2 linked regions of the Pyxidicoccus trucidator genome follow. The protein of the gene in region 1 interacts with the protein of each later gene in a pairwise test. Links are inferred from orthologs where the notes say so. Each region holds a gene or a part of one and is shown in the gene's direction. Other genes may lie near its edges. The genes, in order: rpe and eno.

The links.
Region 2: the proteins of rpe (region 1) and eno interact in binary tests that used the Escherichia coli proteins (3 or more experiments, as listed by UniProt). The link is inferred for Pyxidicoccus trucidator from one-to-one orthologs.

The regions. Positions count from the first base shown.
Region 1 is NZ_JAAIXZ010000008.1:438,024-447,946, forward strand. The notes cover bases 5,497-8,231. They hold rpe (ribulose-phosphate 3-epimerase), read left to right. Parts: upstream 5,497-6,403; coding sequence 6,404-7,060; downstream 7,061-8,231. Other genes in these bases: G4D85_RS24220 (GAF and HD-GYP domain-containing protein), read right to left, coding at 5,497-6,232; G4D85_RS24230 (response regulator), read right to left, coding at 7,118-7,504; G4D85_RS24240 (transposase), read left to right, coding at 8,218-8,231. Also shown: G4D85_RS24200 (excinuclease ABC subunit A), read left to right, coding at 261-449; G4D85_RS24205 (NFACT RNA binding domain-containing protein), read left to right, coding at 545-2,002; G4D85_RS24210 (hypothetical protein), read left to right, coding at 2,238-3,095; pyk (pyruvate kinase), read left to right, coding at 3,197-4,624; more of G4D85_RS24220, read right to left, coding at 4,718-5,496; more of G4D85_RS24240, read left to right, coding at 8,232-8,544; G4D85_RS24245 (S9 family peptidase), read left to right, coding at 9,358-9,923. UniProt on the Escherichia coli protein: Catalyzes the reversible epimerization of D-ribulose 5-phosphate to D-xylulose 5-phosphate.
Region 2 is NZ_JAAIXZ010000017.1:234,285-244,435, reverse strand. Bases 881-3,843 are described here. They hold eno (phosphopyruvate hydratase), read left to right. Parts: upstream 881-1,694; coding sequence 1,695-2,993; downstream 2,994-3,843. Other genes in these bases: G4D85_RS36970 (LysM peptidoglycan-binding domain-containing M23 family metallopeptidase), read left to right, coding at 3,789-3,843; surE (5'/3'-nucleotidase SurE), read left to right, coding at 2,998-3,786; G4D85_RS36985 (ADP-ribosylglycohydrolase family protein), read right to left, coding at 881-1,615. Outside these bases: G4D85_RS49015 (hypothetical protein), read left to right, coding at 240-416; more of G4D85_RS36985, read right to left, coding at 554-880; more of G4D85_RS36970, read left to right, coding at 3,844-4,727; G4D85_RS36965 (hypothetical protein), read left to right, coding at 5,086-6,138; G4D85_RS36960 (tetratricopeptide repeat protein), read left to right, coding at 6,153-7,292; transcriptional repressor LexA, read right to left, coding at 7,366-8,031; G4D85_RS36950 (response regulator), read left to right, coding at 8,229-10,151. UniProt on the Escherichia coli protein: Catalyzes the reversible conversion of 2-phosphoglycerate (2-PG) into phosphoenolpyruvate (PEP). It is essential for the degradation of carbohydrates via glycolysis.

The DNA.
Region 1 (9,923 bases):
TCGCCAGAACGCGTCCGGAGCCGGAAAATCGGCCTCGCGCGCGCCGCATTCCCGCGCGTCCGAGTGTCCGCGAGGCGTCGTTTCCGGCCTCCGGAAGCGCCCGATGCCTAAAAATCGGCCTTGAAGCGCGTTGCAATACATCACCATGCGTTGACACACGCGCATGTCACCCGTACTCTTCACTTCAAGCACTCACTCCCATCAAGAAGAGTGCAGGGTCCTGGTTGACGGGGCCAAATTCACTGAACCCGGAGGTTCTGATGGCTGCCAAGAAGAAGACCGCCTCGAAGTCCGCGAAGGCGAAGAAGACCACCACCCGCAAGACCGCGGGCAAGACGGCCAAGAAGGCGGCGGCCAAGAAGGCCCCTGCCCGTAAGGCCCCGGCCCGCAAGGCCGCCCGCAAGTCCTCGCGGAAGGCCCCCGCGGCCCCGGCGACCCCGGAGTCCTGAGCAGTAAGAAGTCATGAACGGACGTGAGTTGACGTCCGGTGAACGGCTCGGCGAAACCCGCCGAGCCGTTTTCATTTCTGGCGCAGGAGGGGCCCGTGTCGCTGCGTCCCGTGGAGCTGCAGCAGGTGGTGGCGGAGGTGGGAGCAGGCCTCACCGGCGCCGTGGCCCAGAAGGCGTGGTGCCCGCTCCCCCGGCTGGCGTACGTAGAGCTGCGAGTGCCTGGTCGCTCGGTGGTGCTGTGCCTGTGCGCGGAGGGAGACCTGGCGCGGGTGTCGGTGGCGGAGGAGCGCTTCCCCACCCCGGGTGAGCCCGCCCCCTTCCAGCGGTGGCTGCGGCACGAGCTGACCGGCTTCAAGCTCCAGGCGGCCCGCTACCTCGAGGCGGAGCGGGTGGTGGAGCTCGACTTCGAGCGCGAGGACGCGCGCCGCCGCCTCGTGCTGGAGCTGAGCAGTCCGGGCGGGCTGCTCATCCTGAGCGACAGCGGCCGGGTGCTGATGCACTCCGGAGAGGGCTTCGCGCAGCGCCGCAACCTCTATCCGGGCGCGGCCTGGACGCCCCCGGAGCCGCTGCCGCCCGACGCGCTCGCCAAGGCGAAGGGCGCCGTCTCGCGCCTCGTGCCCGTCGAGGGCGAGGACCTTCCCTTCGCCCGCGCCGCGGAGCGCCTGCTGGGCGCACGGGACAAGACGAGCCGCGCGGAGACCATCCGCCGCCGGCTGGCGCAGCCGTACCGCGCGCGCCTCAAGCGCTCCTCGCGCACGCTGGAGAAGGTGCGCGTCGAGGCCTCGCGGGGGCCGGACGCGGAGAAGCACCGCGAGCTGGGCGAGCTGCTGGCGCAGAACCTCTACCGCCTCAAGCGCGGCGTCACCGAGGCCACGCTCACCGCCTATACGGAGGAGGGCACCCGGGAGGTGACGGTGACGCTGGACCCCAAGCGCACGCCGAAGGAGGAGGCGGACTGGCACTTCCACCAGTACCGGCGGCTCCTGCGCGGCGTGGAGCAGGCGCGCCACCGCGAGGCGGAGCTGGCGCGCGAGGTGTCGCTGGCGGAGAGCGCGCTCGCCCAGATTGAGCGGATGGACGAGTCCCTGCTGCTGTCGCAGGCGGAGATTCTCCAGCTCCCCACGGCCGGCGAGGCCGCGCAGGAGGGCCGTCCCTTCAAGGAGTACGTGGGCCACGGCGGGGCGCGCATCTGGGTGGGGCGGGGCTCGGAGGACAACGACACGCTCACCTTCAAGGTGGCGCGGCCGTGGCACCTGTGGCTGCACGCGCGCGGCGTGCCGGGCAGCCACGTGGTGCTCCCGCTCGAGAAGGGCCAGGAGGTGGCGCAGGAAGTCCTGCTGGACGCGGCGCACCTCGCGCTGCACCACTCGGGCGCCAAGGGCGAGCCGCGCGGCGAGGTGAGCTACGTGCAGGTGAAGTTCGTGCGCAAGGTGAAGGGCGGCGGGCACGGGCAGGTGAGCTTCACGCGCGAGAAGACCTTCGTGGTGCGCATGGAGCCGGAGCGGCTGGAGCGGCTGCTCAAGTCGCGCCACGCGGAGGCTCCCGCGTCCTGACGTCCCGGCCGACGTGCCCTCCGGGGAGGGCCGCGCGCGTGGGACGGACATGCGCCTGGTGGCCCGCCGTCTCTCGGCGCGGGCCGCGAGTCCCCCGGAATTGTTGGGACGAGGGCACGCGGGCGCGGTTGACGGGCTGACGGAGGGGGGGCAGGCAAGGGTCGCCGGCCTTGAGTCCCGGGGCTTGGCGGGTACGATGGGCAGCCGAGTGACCCCCGAGCACCTCCGCCAGCAGATGTCCTTCTTTCCTCGCGGCATGTCCGCGGCCAATCGCGCCGTGACGGCCGCCGAGTCGCAGCCGCGGGAGGTGCCGCCCGCTCCCGAGCTCGCGCCGCCGCTGCCCCGCCCTCCGCCGCCGCGCAACCGCGTGGCCGAGGAAGCGCCGCGCATGCTCAACCTCACGCCCACGCGTGAGGAGCTGTGGACGCGCGCCGAGGCGCTGGCCTGGAGGCTGAGCGCGGAGCTGGGCATGCCCGTGCGGCTGTCGGTGACGGACAACCGCTCCACCATGGTGTCCTTCCGCCGGGGCTCCAGCGCGCTGCAGCTGCGGCTGCACCACATGTTCCTGGACGCGCCCGAGCCGGTGGTGCGCGCGGTGGCGGACTACGCCGGCCGGGGCCACCGCGGCGCGGGCGGGGTGCTGGACGAGTACATCCGTGGCCAGCAGCCGCGCATCCGCCAGGTGCGTCGTGAAACGGACGCGGACCTCAACCCCCGGGGCCGCTGTTTCGACCTGAAGGCGCTTTACGACGCCGTCAACGACACCCATTTTCAAGGCCTCATCCAGGCCCGCATCGGCTGGGGGCGGATGCCCCCCCGGCGCCGCCGCAAGTCCATCCGCCTGGGCGTCTACGACCACCAGACGCGCGAGATTCGCATCCATCCGGCGCTGGACAGGCCGGAGGTGCCGGCCTTCTTCGTGGAGTTCATCGTCTTCCACGAGATGCTCCACCAGCTCTTCCCGAGCAACGCGCGAGGGGGCCGCCGGGTGCACCACCCGCGCGCCTTCCGCGAGCGTGAGCGGACCTACCCGCACTACGCCGCCGCATTGCGTTGGGAACGGGAGAACCTCGGCGTGCTGTTGCGCGGTTGATGGCTCATCTGCTCGCTGGCTCATTTACCGTTTTACCGAGCGAAACGCCCCGTGGAGCGTGCTTGACGCGTCCATGAGGTGCACCCATTCTCGCGAGCCCTATGCGAAGAGCGAAGATTGTCTGCACCCTCGGTCCCGCCAGCCAGAGCCAGGAGATGCTGGAAGCGCTCCTGGAGAACGGCATGGACGTGGCCCGGCTGAACTTCTCCCACGGCAGCCACGAGCAGCACGCGGAGAACATCGCCAAGCTGCGCGCCGCCTCGCTGAAGGTGCGCAAGGCGGTGGGCATCCTCGGTGACTTGCAGGGCCCGAAAATCCGCACCGGCCGCTTCGTCAAGGGCAGCACGGAGCTGAAGGAGGGCGGCACCTTCCTCATCACCACCGACGAGACGGTGCCGGGCACGGACGAAATCGTGTCCACCACGTACCCCTTCCTCGCGGCGGACGTGAATCCGGGAGACCGCATCCTGCTGGACGACGGCCTGCTGGAGCTGAAGGTCCTGGAGACGGACAAGCAGAAGCTCATCAAGACGCAGGTCATCCACGGCGGCGCGCTGAAGAACAACAAGGGCATCAACCTGCCCGGCGTGGCGGTGCGTGCCGACGCGCTGACGCCCAAGGACCGCGAGGACCTGGTCTTCGGCCTCAAGGCGGGCGTGGACTTCATCGCGCTGTCCTTCGTGCGCCAGCCCTCGGACCTGGACGCCGCCCGGCAGGCCATGGCCGAGGTGGGCCGCACGGTGCCCATCATCTCCAAGCTGGAGAAGCCCGAGGCCATCGCCCGGCTGGACGCCATCCTCGACAAGACGGACGGCGTCATGGTGGCCCGTGGCGACCTCGGCGTGGAGATTCCCCCCGAGGAGGTGCCGGCCGTCCAGAAGGACATCATCCGGCGCTCCAACCTGCGGGGCCTGCCCGTCATCGTGGCCACGCAGATGCTGAACTCGATGATTGACAACCCGCGGCCCACGCGCGCCGAGGCGAGCGACGTGGCCAACGCCGTGTTCGACGGCGCGGACGCGGTGATGCTCTCGGGCGAGACGGCGAGCGGCAAGTTCCCGATTGAGTCCGTGCAGATGATGGAGCGCATCATCCTCGCGGCCGAGTCGTCGGCGCGGGTGCAGCCTCCGGCGCGCTACATCGAAGCGCCGCTGGGGCTGCCGCAGCACTTCCCGGACGTGATTGCGCGCGTGGCGTGCGAGGCGGCCCGGGCGAGCGGCGCGTCGCTGATTGCCGCCTTCACCCTGTCGGGCGTGACGGCGCGGCTGCTGGCGCACTACCGGCCGCCGGTGCCGATTGTCGCCTTCAGCCCCAACCAGGAAGTGCGTCGCCGGCTGGCGCTGCTGTGGGGCGTGGTGCCGCGCGTGCTGGAGCCCATCCAGGAGACGGAGGCCATGGTGCGTCGCGTGGAGGAGGAGCTCATCGCGAGGGGCCTGGGCCGCAAGGGCGACCGCATCGTCATCGTCTTCGGAGCGCCGGTGGGGCAGCCGGGGAAGATCAACAGCCTCCGCCTGCACACCATCGGCTGAGCCGGGACGCGTAGCCGGTAGGGCATTGAGGAAAGGGGCCGGCGGGAGGTTTCCGCGGGCCCCTTTCGCGCGTCAGGCCTCCACCTTCGCGCGTCAGGCCTGCTTCTTGTCGTGCAGGGCGCGGCGGGGAATCTCGGCCTCGACGAAGACGGTGAACAGGGCCTTGTCGAGCTGGCCGGAGTCCGCCTCGCGCTTGAGGATGTCGAGCGCGAGGGTGTGGGGCACGGCCTTCTTGTAGGGCCTGTCGCTGGCGGTGAGCGCGTCGTAGATGTCGGAGATGGACATCATCCGGGACTGGATGGGGATGGCCTTCTCGGCGCGCGGGTAGCCGGTGCCGTCCATCTTCTCGTGGTGCGCGTAGGCGATTTCGGGCACGCGGCGCAGCGTGCGCGTCCACGGAATCTGGCTGAGGAAGCGGTAGGTGTGCTCGACGTGGCTCTCGATTTCCCGGCGCTCCTCGGGGGAGAGGGTGCCGCGGGTGATGGAGAGCGACTGGATTTCGCGGGGCAGCAGCAGCGGCTGTGCCTGCCCGTTGGCGTCGTCGAAGCGGAGCTGGCCCAGCTCATGGAGCCGCTCGAAGCCGCCCTGGGCGAGCACGGTGGGGCGGTTGCAGGTGAGGATGAAGTCGAACACCTCGTCGAGCTGCTTCAGCTCGGTGATGAGGCGCTCCTGCTCCTCGCCCTCGATTTCGGGGAGATTCTTGTCGCCGCGGACCTTCACTGCCTCCAACCGGCGGCGGTAGCTCTGGAGCTGCAAATCCTTGCGGGCGAGCTGGAAGCGGGCGCGCAGTCCCTCCAGCTCGTGGGGGTAGAGCTTCTCCGCCTTGACGAGCACCGGCTCGCGCACGCCCACCTTGCCGAAGTCGTGCAGCAGCGACGCGTAGCGCAGCTCCTGGAGCTCCACGGCGGAGAAGCGCACGTGGGCATGGGGCCCGGTGCTCAGGTGCTCCAGGGCCTGGGCCAGCGTCACGGTGAGGTCGGCCACGCGGCCGGAGTGGCCGGCGGTGGTCGGGTCTCTGGCTTCGATGGCGACGACGGAGGCGGAGACGAAGCCCTCGAAGAGGCGGTTGATTTCCTCGTGGAGGAGGGCGTTTTCAATCGCGCCGGCGGCCTGGGCGCCGAGGGCGAGGAGCAGCTCTTCGTCCTCGGCGTTGAAGCTGCCGCCATCGAGCTTGTTGAGGGCCTGGATGACGCCCGTCACCTCGCCGTTGGCGTCGCGCATGGGGACGCAGAGGATGGTCTTCGTCTGGTAGCCGCTGGAGACGTCGAACGAGCGGTTGAAGCGCGGGTCCGAGTAGGCGTCGGGGATGTTGATGACGGTGCCCGTCTGGGCGACCTGGCCGGAGATGCCGCTGCCCACGGGGAGGCGGATTTCGCTCTTGGAGCCCTGGGCGACCTTGCTCCACAGCTCATTGCGCTCGCGGTCGAGGATGAAGAGCGAGCAGCGGTCCGCCTCGACCACCTTGGTGGCTTCGAAGAGGATGAGGGGGAGGAGCAGGTCGAGGTCGCGCTCGGCGCTCATCGCCTTGGCGACGTCCAGGATGGACGTGAGCTTCGCCAGGCGGCGGCTCAGGTCGGGAGTAGGTGACTGGGCGGGCTGGGAAAGCACCGGGGGCGGCTCCGGGTGAAGCGGCCAGCGGCCGCGAGGGCCTCGGGGTTGTAGCACGGCCGACAGGGTGGCTGCCCGGGGGGCCCACCTGCTCGGTCACCTGCTCTTTGGTGGACGTCTGTGGGTACGTTCCCCGCGCCGAGTGACGGGGAGTTGGGTATGAAGCGCCGCATGAGCCGACGCCCCGTTCGCATCTCTCCCTCGTTGCTGTCCTGTGACTTTGGGCGTCTCGCGGAGGAGGTCCGGGCCATCGAAGCCGCCGGAGCCGATTGGATTCACGTGGATGTCATGGATGGCAGGTTCGTCCCGAACATCACGATTGGTCCGGTGGTGGTGGAGGCCATCAAGCGGGTGGCGACGAAGCCGCTGGACGTGCACCTGATGATTGTGGAGCCGGAGCGCTACGTGGAGGCCTTCGCGAAGGCGGGGGCGGACGTGATGACGGTGCACACGGAGGCGAGCCCGCACCTGCACCGGACGCTGCAGCAGATTCGGAAGGCGGGGGCGAAGCCGTCGGTGGTGCTGAACCCGGGCACGCCGCTGTCGGCGATTGAAGAGGTGCTGGGCGACGTGGACATGGTGCTGGTGATGAGCGTGAACCCGGGCTTTGGCGGGCAGAGCTTCATCGAGTCCACGGTGGACAAGGTGCGCCGGCTGCGGGCGATGTTCGACGCGCGAGGGCTGGACACGGACATCGAGGTGGACGGCGGCATCAACGCCGAGACGGCGAAGCGGGTGGTGGACGCCGGGGCCACGGTGCTGGTGGCGGGCAGCTACGTCTTCGGGGCGAAGGACTACGCGCAGGCCATCCGCTCACTGCGGCCGTAGGCGCCAGGCGAGGAGCCTGGAGAGGCCGCGCTGGCACAGGGGCGGACCGCGGAGCGATCAGGCGCGAGCGCGGACGACAGCGGTGGCGAGGCGGGCGACGCGGGTCATGAACGTCGGGTCAAAGGGCTTCACCTCGTAGTCGTCGGCGCCGAGCTCGAAGCAGACGTGACGGGTGAACTGGTCCTCGACGCCGCTGAGGATGATGACCTTGCAGTCGCGGGTGGCGGGGTCCTGCTTGAGCTGGGCGAGCAAATCCCGGCCGTCCTGGTGCTGGTTGATGTCCAGGATGATGACGGCGGGGCGGTGCTGACGGGCCAGCTCGAGGACGCGCTCCGAGGTGGTGTCCGAGATGCACGTCAGCCCGGAGCGCTTCCCCTCGCGCGCGAGCGCGGAGACGATGAGCGGCTCGTCATCGGAGATGAGGACGACGGGGGGGGACGCCATGGAGTCGTGCTGCTGCAATGCAGTGTAACCTTTTTAACGAAGCAAGACTTGTTCCTCTCCGGAAGTACCGGAATGTCGGGGAGTTGGGAAGAGGAGAAGCGGGTCATTCGGGCCATGCGGGTATGTCCGTACCCCGGGCAGGGGAGCAGGTAGGGGGAGGAAGAAAAGGTGATCCGAGGACGTTGACTCAGCCGGGCGGCTCGGGTACTACCGCCCGCGCTTCGCCGGTCCCGAGAAGGAACCACCGGCGGACGGACATATCGGGGAGTGGCTCAGCCTGGTAGAGCACTTGGTTCGGGACCAAGGGGTCGCAGGTTCAAATCCTGTCTCCCCGACCATTCAAAGGGCGCGGAATCCTTGGAGAAATCCTCGGTTCCGCGCCCTTCGTTTTCCGGGGTTGGAGCCCTGCTCACGCCGCGATAGCAGTCCGCTCCATTCCCGCCACTCCATCACCCCCGCTGGTACTCCGCCCTCTATGCCCATGTCTGTGGCGTGGGGGCTGCGGGCAGCCGGTCGAGCGCATCGCTGGGGGCTTCCACAACCAGCTGGCCGTAGGTGTCGGCCGTGAGCCGCAAGTCCGGTGCCAGATGAGGCGTGACTCACTCAACGGGCCTACCCGCTTTGTCGGTGACGACTCCAGTTGTGTCTGAGGCCAAGGCTCGCAAGAGAAGCTTCTGAGGGAGCCGCTCCATCCAAGAGGATTGGCCCTGTAAATGGCCAGCGTTCTCCGCTACCGAGCGTGCCCTGGAGTTCCTGGTGGGTCGAAGGCCAGCGCCCTCTTCATCAGCAGCAAGAAGGTGCGGCAGACCCTGGAGCAGCTGCGCGGACGCGTCGTACTTCACTTCCTGCCGCCCTACTGCCCCCCGGCCAACCGCATTGAGCGCGTGTGGCTCGACCTGCATGCCAACGTCACCCGCAACCACCGCTGCCGCACCATGAATCAGCTGATGGGACGGGTCCACGCCTACCTCGCCGCACGCAACGTCCAGCGCCGTGCCAGTCCATTCCTGCGTCGGGCCGAGCTCAAGCATGCCGCCTGAGCCCGTGCGAGAATCCCGATCCTTCGTTTAGTGGCGGCGCGGCTCGCAATCTCTGCCCATCCGCCGGTGCCCGCAGCCCTCGCACGCCTTGGGTACCAGCTCGACGACGTGCTGCACGGCCTCGGGCGGCAGGAGACTTCTCTCATGCTTTTTGTGCCCGGCTTTGCTTGGTTTTCCATGAGCGAAGAGAGGAGGCAGCGCGCGTCCCGGCCGGGCCCTGCAGAATTTCTGCATCAATTTCCACCTCACGGGCTCATTGCCTGTGAGGCGGGTCGCCGCTCGTCCCACGAGGCGGGCCTCAGCCTTGATGCGTATCAGCCACAGCACCACCCCATTGGAAGTGCTCCTTGTCATCGCGAGCGCGCGCAGGGAGGGCTGTTCGACATTGGCCCCGGCCGCGGCCCTTGTGGACACGTACCTGCCGAACGAACCCCACAACCTGCTCCTGCTCGCGCGGTGCGCGGAACAGCGGAGACAGTGGAGCACCGCAGTGGACTATCTCCGAAGAGCACAAGCCATCGAACCCCACGCCCCGGCCACGGAACGCCAGCTCCAGGAAGCGCTGTCGCGTGAATCATCGGGCGTCGAGGTCGGGGAGGCGCGTCCATGACGCGGCAGCAGCCCACGAGCCGTGCGGGCGCCGGAGCTGCGTCCCTGGTCCGCCGCCGGCTCCTGGGAGGTGCGTTCGCTGGGCTCGCGGCCTTGGGAGGCGTACTTCTGGCCCGCCGGGCGGGGCTGCGATTCTCCTCGGTGCAGGGACCGGACGCGGAACGCGTGCGGGAGGTGCTCTCGTTTCTAGAGGAACATGGGAAGGTGCCAGTCACAGCCTCCGGAGACGGCCGCTGGCAGCTCGAGAAGATCTCCCGAGCAGATGACTTCGAGCTTCGGGTCGTCAGCCGCGCGACCGGCGCCACCGTGGCCTCCACGCGGTCGCCCGACACGCAGCTTGCGCTCTCTTTCTGTCCGAAAGGGCAGACCGTGGCGTTCCTGGCCTGCTCGGGTGGAGATCGGCGCTTTGTCCTGTATCTCCTGGACATCGGCACGGGACGGGTCACCTCCGCCCAGACCCCTGTCACGCGGTCCGCCGCCTCTCCCATCCGCTGGTCACCCGATGGCCAACGCCTGCTCTACACCGTGACGTCGGGTCATTCGCAGACCGTTGTCTTCCACCTTCAAAGCGGCCAGTGGCAGCGCTTGGGGCCTCCCATGACAACGCGCAGCGAGCCGGCGTGGAGTCCGGATGGTCGGCAGATTGCTCTGGTTGGCGCCGAGCAGCCAGGAGCCTTGGCCCTCGTGTCGCTGGACCCGCCAGCCATTCAAACCCTTCACGTGGCCGAGCGGTGCGAACTGCGCCAGGTGTCCTGGCGCCCGGATGGCCA
Region 2 (10,151 bases), on another replicon or contig:
CCAATTCGAGGGCATTAGAATGAACACCGTCCCTGCGGTATTTCGGCTTCCATGACATCCGCGCCCCGGTTGGTGGGGCCTGGGTGTCGGGTGGCGGACGAGCAACCGTGCGAGATGGCTGCCACGTACCCGTTGGAGAACCGGGGTTCTTAATTTGCATCTGAGACAGGTGGAAATGGTAATGGGGCGGGACGGCGGGCGTACATCGGGGTACGTAGGCTGAGGGAGACGGAAGACCCATGCTCGACGCCTTCATCATCGAAGAAATCAAGCGACGTGAGCGCCGCCGCGAGGACCATGAGCGGCCGGTGGTGGAGCTGCCGCTGCCCGCTCCTGACGACCGCCCTCGACGCCGGACGGAGACCGAGGACGAGAAGCCCCAGCGGGGCGTGGTGGTCATCGACCTGCTGTCCTGATTCCAACGCGCGGCCCTGATGCCGCGCCGTGTGTCACCCGGCCCGCGGTGGGTGTCCTCCCAGAGAGGACCACCCCCGCGGGCTTCTCACGTCCAGGGCTCCGTGGGGCCGCGAGCGGGGCCCCGGGCCTGGTGTGCTCACGCCGAGGCGAGCGTCAGCAGGTGCCTCGGGTGGTACACGTCCCAGAGGGGGCCCTTCACGGTGGCGAGCGCCTCCAGCACGCCCTTGCGCCACTCGGCGGGGAGCGCCTCCTCGCCGTGGAAGGCGCCCACCAGCGCGCCGGTAATCGCGGCGTGGGCCTCCGTGTCGCCCCCGCGGTGGACGACGTCCAGCAGCGCGGCCTCGGCGGTTGGGGCGTGGAGCAGCTCCCAGAAGGCCAGCCGGAAGGCGACGCGGACGGCGTGCAGTGGCCGGTGCAGGTGCAGCTCCGGCCCGTAGAGCTGCGGGTCCGTCTGCCGGGCCAGCACCAGGTCCTCGCGCAGGAGGGCGGCGGCCTGCGTCACCTCCTGCACGTAGTCGCTCGCGGAGCGTCCGAGCGCCGCGCCCGCGACGAGCAGGCCGGACTCCGCGGCGACGAGGAGGTCCTCGGGCTTCAGCCCCGCGCCGCTGGTGACGGCCCGGGCCAGGGCCGCGTTGAAGGCGGCGCAGGCGAGCTGGCAGCGCGGGTCGAAGTGGGTGAGGGCGGAGTCCTCGAGCGAGGCCTGGGTGCGCGCGGCGGTGTCGCCCGCCAGGTACACGCCCAGCGGCGCGGTGCGCGCCAGGCTCCCCACGCCCGCGGGCTGGCGGAAGGCGCGCAGCCACACCCGGCGGCCGGCGCCCAGCGGTGGGCCGGCGAGGCAGTCCTCCAGCACCTCCTTCATGGGCTCGCTGATGTCGAAGGCGTGGGGCTGCCAGCCCCGGTAGCGGCGGAGCGCGTCCGCGGCGTCGTAGCGCTTCAAGTCCCGCAGGCTGTGGCTGAGGCAGCATGCGAGCTGCACCTCTTCCGTCACCTGGCCCTTGCGCAGCTCGTGGGGCCCCCCGCCCATCAGCTTGAGGTAGGGGCCCTCGGCGGGCGTGGGGAAGGACACGGCCATGAGGGGGCGGTGCGCGGTGGGCACGGCGAGGGCATTGCCCACGGCCAGGCCCAGCAACGCACCCCGGCGGCGCTGGGCGAGGAGGGGGTCAGGCCCCTTGAGGGCTTGGCGGCGGTTGGGCGGCATTCGGCGGGTGGACACTGTAGCAGCGCCGGATGCGAGCATGCTTGCCCGCTCCGAGGCCCTCTTCTAGAAACGGCGACCTATGACCGAGATTGTCCATATCGTGGCGCGCGAAGTGCTCGACTCCCGCGGCAACCCCACCGTGGAGGCCGAGGTCCTGCTGGCCGGCGGCTCCCGGGGCCGTGCGGCGGTGCCGTCCGGGGCCTCCACCGGCGAGCACGAGGCCATCGAGCTGCGCGACGGCGACAAGGGGCGCTACCTGGGCAAGGGTGTGCGCAAGGCGGTGCAGAACGTCACCGACACGCTGGCCCCGGGCCTGGTGGGCCTGGACGCGGCGGACCAGTTCGCCGTGGACCAGAAGATGCTGGAGCTGGACGGCACGCCCACCAAGGGCAAACTGGGCGCCAACGCCATCCTCGCGGTGTCCATGGCCTGTGCCCGCGCGGCGGCGGATGCGCACGGCCTGCCCCTGTACAAGTACGTGGGCGGCGCGCAGGCGCGCACCCTGCCCGTGCCGCTGATGAACATCCTCAACGGCGGCGCGCACGCGGACACCCGCGTGGACGTGCAGGAGTTCATGGTGGTGCCCGCGGGCGCCACGACATTCGCTGAAGGCCTGCGCTGGGGCGCGGAGGTGTTCCACGCGCTGAAGAAGATCCTCAAGGGCCGCAAGCTGGCCACCGGCGTGGGCGACGAGGGCGGCTACGCCCCGGACCTGCCGGCCAACGAGGAGGCCCTGAAGCTCATCATGGAGGCCATCGACCAGGCGGGCTTCAAGGCCGGCGAGCAGCTCTTCCTCGCGCTGGACGTGGCGGCCAGCGAGTTCTTCGACAAGGGCTCGAAGAAGTACAAGCTCAAGGGCGAGGGCAAGGAGTTCGACTCGTCCGGGTTGCTCGACTACTACCGCGGCCTGTCCGAGCGCTACCCCATCATCTCCATCGAAGACGGCATGGCGGAGGATGACTGGGACGGCTGGAAGAAGATCACCGATGCGCTGGGCGGGAAGATGCAGCTGGTGGGCGACGACCTCTTCGTCACCAACGTGGAGCGCCTGGGCCGGGGCATCGACACCGGCGTGGCCAACTCCATCCTGGTGAAGGTGAACCAGATTGGCACGCTGACGGAGACGTTCGACGCCGTGCGCATGGCGCACAAGGCGGGCTACACGTCGGTGATGAGCCACCGCTCGGGTGAGACGGAGGACACCACCATCGCCGACCTGGCCGTGGCGCTGGACTGCGGGCAGATCAAGACGGGCTCGGCGTCGCGCTCGGACCGCGTGGCCAAGTACAACCAGCTGCTGCGCATCGAGCAGGAGCTGGGCGCGGCGGCCCGCTACGCCGGCAGGTCGGTCTTCCGCTCCCTGGCGCAGAAGAAGTGAGCCCGTGAGCGACAAGCAACCTCGCATCCTCGTCTCCAACGACGACGGCTACTTCTCCGAGGGCCTCAAGGCCCTCGTGGAGGCCGTGAGTCCGCTGGGCGAGGTGTGGGTGGTGGCGCCCGACCGCGAGCAGAGCGCCGCCTCCCATGCCATCTCCCTGCACCGGCCGCTGCGCATCAAGGAGGTGCGCGAGCGGTGGTTCTCCGTCGACGGGACGCCCGCGGACAGCGCTTATCTGGCGATCAACCACCTCATGAAGGATGATCGCCCGACTCTCATGGTTTCCGGCATCAACCACGGCGCCAACCTGGCGGAAGACGTCATGTACTCCGGTACGGTGGCGGCGGCGATGGAGGGGGCCCTGCTCGGGATTCCCGCCATCGCCTTCAGCCTCGTGGCCCGGGGGGAGTTTGACTTCGGGCCGGCGGCCCGCTTCGCGCGCTCGCTGGTGGCCAGCGCGCTGGCCCGGCCGCTGCCGCCGCGGATGCTCCTCAACGTGAACATCCCCGGTGGGGTGGAGCCGGACGGCTACGTGGTGACGCGCCAGGGCCGACACACCTACGGGTACGCGGTGGTGGAGAAGGTCGACCCGCGCGGCCGCAAGTACTACTGGATTGGCGGCAACGAGTACCAGCACGAGGACATTGCGGGCAGTGACTGCAACGCGGTGCACCTGGACAAGCGAATCTCGGTGACGCCGCTGCACTTCGAGCTGACAGACCACGGGCGCCTCGCCGACCTCTCGGGGTGGCGGGTCGACGGGTTCGACCGGCACGAACCGGATGGTGCCTAGCGTTGAGGCCGTCCGTGTCCAGCCGAGCGGGTGGGGCGCTCCGGGTGCTGCTCGTGGCCGTGCTGTTCTCCGGCTGCGTGGGCACCCGGGCCGCCGCGCCCGGTCCGGACACGGCGCTGGACTCCGTGGGTGAATCCCAGGGTGCCGCCGTGGCTCCGGCGGCGGCGGCGTCCTCGGGGAAGCCAGTCGCGCTGCCGTTCGCCCTGCGGGGCGCGCACCCGGAGCCGGAGTTGGTGTCCGTGCGGCACCGCGTGGCGGCGGGCGAGACGATGTACCGCATCGCGAAGACGTACGGCCTGACGGTGGAGGAACTGGGAGCCGCCAACGGCATCAAGGCGCCGTGGACGCTGGCGGTGGGGCAGGAGCTGACCGTTCCCGGCGTGGAGCAGCGCGGGTCGGCGGAGGCGCCGGAAGTGCTGGCCGAGGCGGACTCGGAGCCGGTGCGGACGGGTGGCCCCAGGCGCAGCGTGCCGGTGGTGGCGCGTCGCGAGGAGGCGCCGGGTCGCTCGCGGCCCGCGCCGCGTCCGGGGACGGGCTCCCGGCCCCGCCTGGCCACGCAGGGGATGCTGGACTGGCCGTTGAAGGGGGTGCTGTACGGGCGCTTCGGGAAGAAGGGCAAGGAGCCCCATGACGGCATCGACCTGGCCGCGCCCGCGGGCAGCCCGGTGAAGACCGCGAAGGACGGCACGGTGCTCTACGCGGGCGAGCAGCGTGGGTACGGGAACATCGTCATCGTGGAGCACTCGAACCGGCTGATTACCCTGTACGCGCACAATCGGGATTTGCGCGTGCGCACGGGACAGCGGGTGCTGCCGGGGCAGATCATCGCCACGGTGGGCGAGTCGGGGAAGACGTCCGGGCCGCACCTGCACTTCGAGGTCCGGCTGGATGGCAAGCCGGTGGACCCGCTCGAATACCTGGGGCCGATGCCATCGTCATGAGGCGGGGGCGGGCGCCTGCCCGCCTCCCTGGCCCTACGGCCGAGCAGCGGATGTGGCAGGGCGACCAACCGGCCCTCTGTGAGCGGCCCGGGTGAGGGTAGAGTGTCGCGCCGTGCCGCGCTCCCTCCCGTTGCTTGCCTCCCTCTTCGTCCTCCTCGCCTCGGCCGCTCGCGCCCAGACTCCGCCCGCACAGGGGAGTGCCGCACCTGACTCCGTCGCAGCCCCCGCCGCCGCCCAGCCTCCGCCCACCGCAGGCAGCGCGGCTCCCGCCACTTCCACCGTGACGTCCCCCGCGGATGGCAGCGCGACTCCCTCCGCTTCCGAAGCACCAGCCCCCGTCTCGAACGTGCCGGCGCCCGTGCCTCCCTCCGCTTCCGAGACGCCGGCCCTGGTGACGCCGCCCGCCGCTGCCGCGCCCGTCGCCACGCCCGCGCAGACTCCGGCCCCGGAGCCCGAGAAGGACTCCTTCGTCGTCGCGGTGCTCACCCTGGAGTCCAACGAGTCCGCCCGCGACTCCGCGCCCGGCGTCACCTCGCTCATCGCCTCCCGCCTCTCCGAGTCCCCGCGCCTGCGCGTCCTCTCCCAGCGCGACATCGAGACGGTCCTCGACGCCGAGCGCCAGCGTCAGCTCCTCGGCATCAAGTCCTGCGACCGCGGCGCCTGCCTCCAGGAGCTCTCCTCCATCACCGGCGCCCGCTACATCATCACCGGCCGACTGGACCGCTTCGGCGACCAGTACCTCCTCACCGCCAGCCTCGTGGACACCATTGGCGGCAGGAGCCTCGCCAAGCCCCGCGCCGAGGCCCCCGAGGCCGACACCCTCCTGCGCACCGCCGAGGCCGTCGCCGATGAGCTCCTCGCCGCGCTCGTCGTCTCCCCCGAGGAGTCCCTCACCGCCCGCCCGCTGCTGGACGGCGCCACGAAGACGGGCGGCGGCGGCTACATGCTGGGCCTGCGCATCAACAACAACTTCATCGACAACCTGGCCACCCTCAACCCGGGCGCCGACCTGGAGCTCGGCTATTGGTTCCACCCCGAGTGGGTCGCCTTCGCGCAGATTGGCTTCTCCTACGTGCGCTCCAATGAAGAGGGCGCCAAGGGCGGCCTCAACGTCCTCCCCAGCCTCGTGGGCGCGCGCCACTACCACAACGTCGCGAAGACCCTCCGGCCCTACTGGGGCTTCGGCCTGGGCGTGCAGCTGTCCTTCGGCGACTTCGGCATCTTCCAGTCCACCGGCCCGCTGCCCACCGTCGTCGGCTTCGCCGGCCTCGAGTACCTCATCGCCGGCCACGTCGGCCTCCAGCTCGAGGCCGGCACCAACGTCGCGCAGGCGGTGATGGGCCTCGCCGAGTCCAAGCTCGGCGACGGTCTCAACCTGGACCTCAACGCGGGCATCTCGTACCACTTCTGAGAGTCGGAGCTTCCATGTCCCCGCGTCTGCGCGTCCTCCCGCTGCTCGCCCTGCTCGCCGCCGCCGCGTGTGACGATGGCCCTCCGCGCGTCAACCCCAAGGACCACGCCGAGGGCCTCTACCTCAAGGGCACCGCCGAGTACCTCCAGGGCCAGTTCGAGGCCTCGCTCGCCTCCTTCGCGGCGATGAAGCAGCTCACCCCGAACGACCCGCGCCTCCCCGCCGCCCGGGGCGAGGTCTTCCTCTCCATGGGTCGCATCCATGACGCCGCCGCCGAGTTCGAGGCCGCCGTCCAACTCGAACCCAAGCGCTCCACCAACTGGAGCCGCCTGGGCTTCATCCAGGCCCAGCTCGGCAAGGTGCCCGAGGCCCAGAGCTCCCTGCGCAAGGCCATCGGCCTCTTCCCCAACGACTACAACGCGCTCGAGTCGCTCGGCGAGCTGCACCTCAAGAAGGGCGAGCACGAAGAGGCCGTGCGCCACTTCACCCTCGCCGCCAACGTCACGACCGGCGAGGCGCGGTCCGCGCTCACCATGCGCGCCCTGGAGGTGCTGACGCAGCAGGGCCGCCACGACGAGGTGCTCAAACAGGCGACACGCGCCGTGAGCCAGGGCGTGCGCACGCCCGAGGTCCTCACCACGCTGGGAGATGCGCTCGTGCGCGCCGGCAAGCTCCCCGAGGCCGCCAACGCCTACAAGGAAGCCGCGGGCCGCTCCCCGAAGGACCCGACGCTGTGGGAGCTCGTCGGCGAAATCCACATGCGGCTGGACAAGCCCGGTGACGCCATCTCCGCCTACAAGGAGTCCCTGCGCGTGAAGGACCGCGCCGTCGTCCATGTGGCGCTCGCCCGCATCCACCTCGCCATGCAGCACCGCGAGGCCGCGCTGGAAGAGCTCGACGCCGCCCTGGAGTCCGTCTCCGGCCAGGACATCCGCGAGCTGCGCGAGCTGGCCGGACTCCTCACGGAGCTGGGCCGCAAGCCGGACGCGCTGCGCATCCTCGCCAGCCTCAGCGCCGAGCAGGAGTACGCGAGCGACACGGAACTCCAGCTCACCACCGCCCGGCTGGCGCGGGAGCTGAAGGATTCCACCGTGCAGCAGGCCGCATGCGCCCGCGTCACCGCGGCGGATGCTGGCGTGCAGAAGTGCCCCTGAGCAGCTCGGGCTTGGACGGCGCCCGGGCGCTTGCTCGGAGCGGAACGCCCCCCTGGCGGGGGGCAGGGACTCCTTAGACGCGCCCGCCCTGCAGCTTGCGGTACACGCCCACCACCTGGCCCAGAATCATGGTGGACCGGAACTCCGCCCGGCTCACGTAGATGGGCTGCATGGTGGCGTTGGCCGGCTGGAAGCGGATGCGGTCGCCCTCCGGGTAGTAGCGCTTCACCGTGGCCTCGTCCTCGATGAGGGCCACGACGATTTCGCCCGGCTGCGCCGTCGGCGTCTTCTTCACGAAGAGGTAGTCCCCGTCGTGGATGCCGTCGTCAATCATCGACTGCCCCTTCACGCGGAGGGCGAAGACCTCGCGGCCGTTCATCCCGCCCAGCAGGAAGCTGTCGATCTTGACCGAGTCCTCCATGTGCTCCTGGGCGAGGAGGGGGGCGCCTGCCGCCACCTTGCCCAGCAGGGGGACCTCCACCATGCCGGCGTCCTTCTTCATGCCCAGGCCCAGCGCGAGCCTCGCCCGCTTGGTGGGGACCAGGGAGCGGCTCTGCTGCTCACCCCGGTTGAGGTAGCCCTTCCGTTCCAGGGCCTTCAGGTGGTCGTTCACCCCGTTGGTGGAGCGGATGTCCATCTGCTCGCCAATCTCGCGGATGGTCGGGGGGAAGCCCCGGGTCTCCGTCTCCTTGACGATGAAGCTGAGAATCTCGCGCTGGCGTTCCGTCAGCTCTTCCATGCGCTCCCTCCCTCGGCTGGCGTCCGGCTAGGGGCACGGACGTCCAGGCAACAGGCTTTCAGTGTCCACTCTCCCTGAACAGACGTGTAGAGTCAATTCGTTCGGTGTCCCCCCACGCACCTGGCGTGCGTGCTGAACGGTCGCCTTTCTCACAACTTGAGGCAGGACGGCGATTCTTGCGTACACTTCCATCCGCTTTGTCCGAGCCCCGCCACACGCTGCTCTTCGTCGATGACGAGGCCGACGTCCTGGACATCCTCACGCGGATGTTCCAGCGCCGGTACCGGGTGCTAACCGCGCCCGATGGCGCCGCCGCGCTGGAACTCCTGCGCCGTGAGACCGTGGACGTGCTCATCACGGACCAGCGGATGCCGGAGATGACGGGCATCGAGCTGGTGGCCACCGCGCGAGCGGAGGGCATCGACGTCACCACGCTGCTGCTCACCGGCTACACGGACCCGGAAGACATCATCGCGGCCATCAACCGCGGCCAGGTGTACCGGTACATCACCAAGCCCTGGGACGTGAACGACCTCATCATCACCGTGAAGAACGCGGTGGAGTTCACCCAGCTGCGGCGCGACAAGGAGCGGCTCATCCGCCAGCTCCACCAGCGGGTGGAGGCGCTCTTCGTCCTCTATGAGGTGAGCCGCGCGAGCGCGAACGACCCGGCCAGCTACGACAACATCATCGACCGGGTGCTCATCGCCGTGGCGCGGGTGCTGCCGTACGACTGCGGCGCGGCGCTCATCGCCCCCGACTCGTCGCGCAGCGTCACCCTGCGGCTGCGCTGCCACGGCACGGTGGGGGAGAAGGCGCTGCTGGGCGTGAAGGAGTCCATGCTCGGCGCGTACCGCAAGAGCAGCGGGCTCGCCCTGCCGGAGGACCGTGTCATCACCCGCGTGGCCGGCACCACCACGCAGGACGCCGAGGCGGCCACCGTCTACCCCAGCCAGCTCACCGTGAATCTCGTGGCCGGCGGGCGCCCGGTGGGCATGCTGTCGCTGTTCAGCCAGCGGCCGGACGCCTTCACCGAGGACGACGGCGTGCTGCTGGACGTCCTGGCCAACCAGACGGCGGACGCCATCCAGTCCCTGCGCTCGGCGGAGGAAGAGGCCCGCCACCGCATGGAGCGGATGGTGGAGTCCATGGCGGACGGCGTGGTCCTCACCGACGAGAAGAACGACATCGTGGTGATGAACCCGGCCGCCCGGCGCCTCCTCCAGGCGGGCGACGACGTCGAGGGCCACACCACGCGGATGATGGAGGAGCGGCTGGGCTTCCAGCCCTTCCACCTGGTGCGCGGCTGGGAGTACAGCGGCAACCAGGTGCTGCGCGAGGAGGTGAAGCTCTTCGAGCGCGAGGTGCAGGTCACCGTCACGCCCGTCAGCGACGCGCGCGGCACCCTGCGCGGGGTGTGCGTGGTGCTGCGCGACATCACCGACCAGAAGCGCCTGGAGGAGCGCAAGGACGAGTTCGTCTCCATGGTGAGCCACGAGCTGCGCACGCCGCTCACGTCCATCGCCGGCGCGCTGGACCTGGTGCTCAACTTCATGGCCGGCGACATCAATGACAGGCAGCGCCGCTACCTGTCGCTGGCGAAGGACTCCACCGAGAAGCTCAACACCATCGTCGACGACCTGCTCGACTTGTCGAAGTTCGCCAAGGGCCGGCTGCGGATGAACTTCGAGGTGGGGTACCTCGACGAGCTGATTCAGCGCGTGGTGGAGAAGTACCAGCCGGCCTTCGCCGAGAAGCGCATCCTGGTGAAGCCGATTCTTCCCCGGCACCCGCTGCGGACGCTGGTGGACCCCAACCGCCTGAACCAGGTCCTCAACAACCTGCTCAACAACGCGGTGAAGTTCACGCCGGAGGGCGGCGAGGTGCGGGTGGAGCTGCACGCCACCTCCAGCCTGCCGGGCTACGTGGTGATGTCCTGCTGGAACAGCGGCGACCCCATCGCCGAGGACAGCCTGGAGCGCATCTTCGACCGCTTCGAGCAGGCGCGCACCAAGGCCAACCGCACCGTGCGCGGCACCGGCCTGGGACTGGCCATCTGCCGCAACATCGTCGAGGCCCACGGCGGTCGCATCTGGTGCGAGCCCTGTGTGGACGGCGTG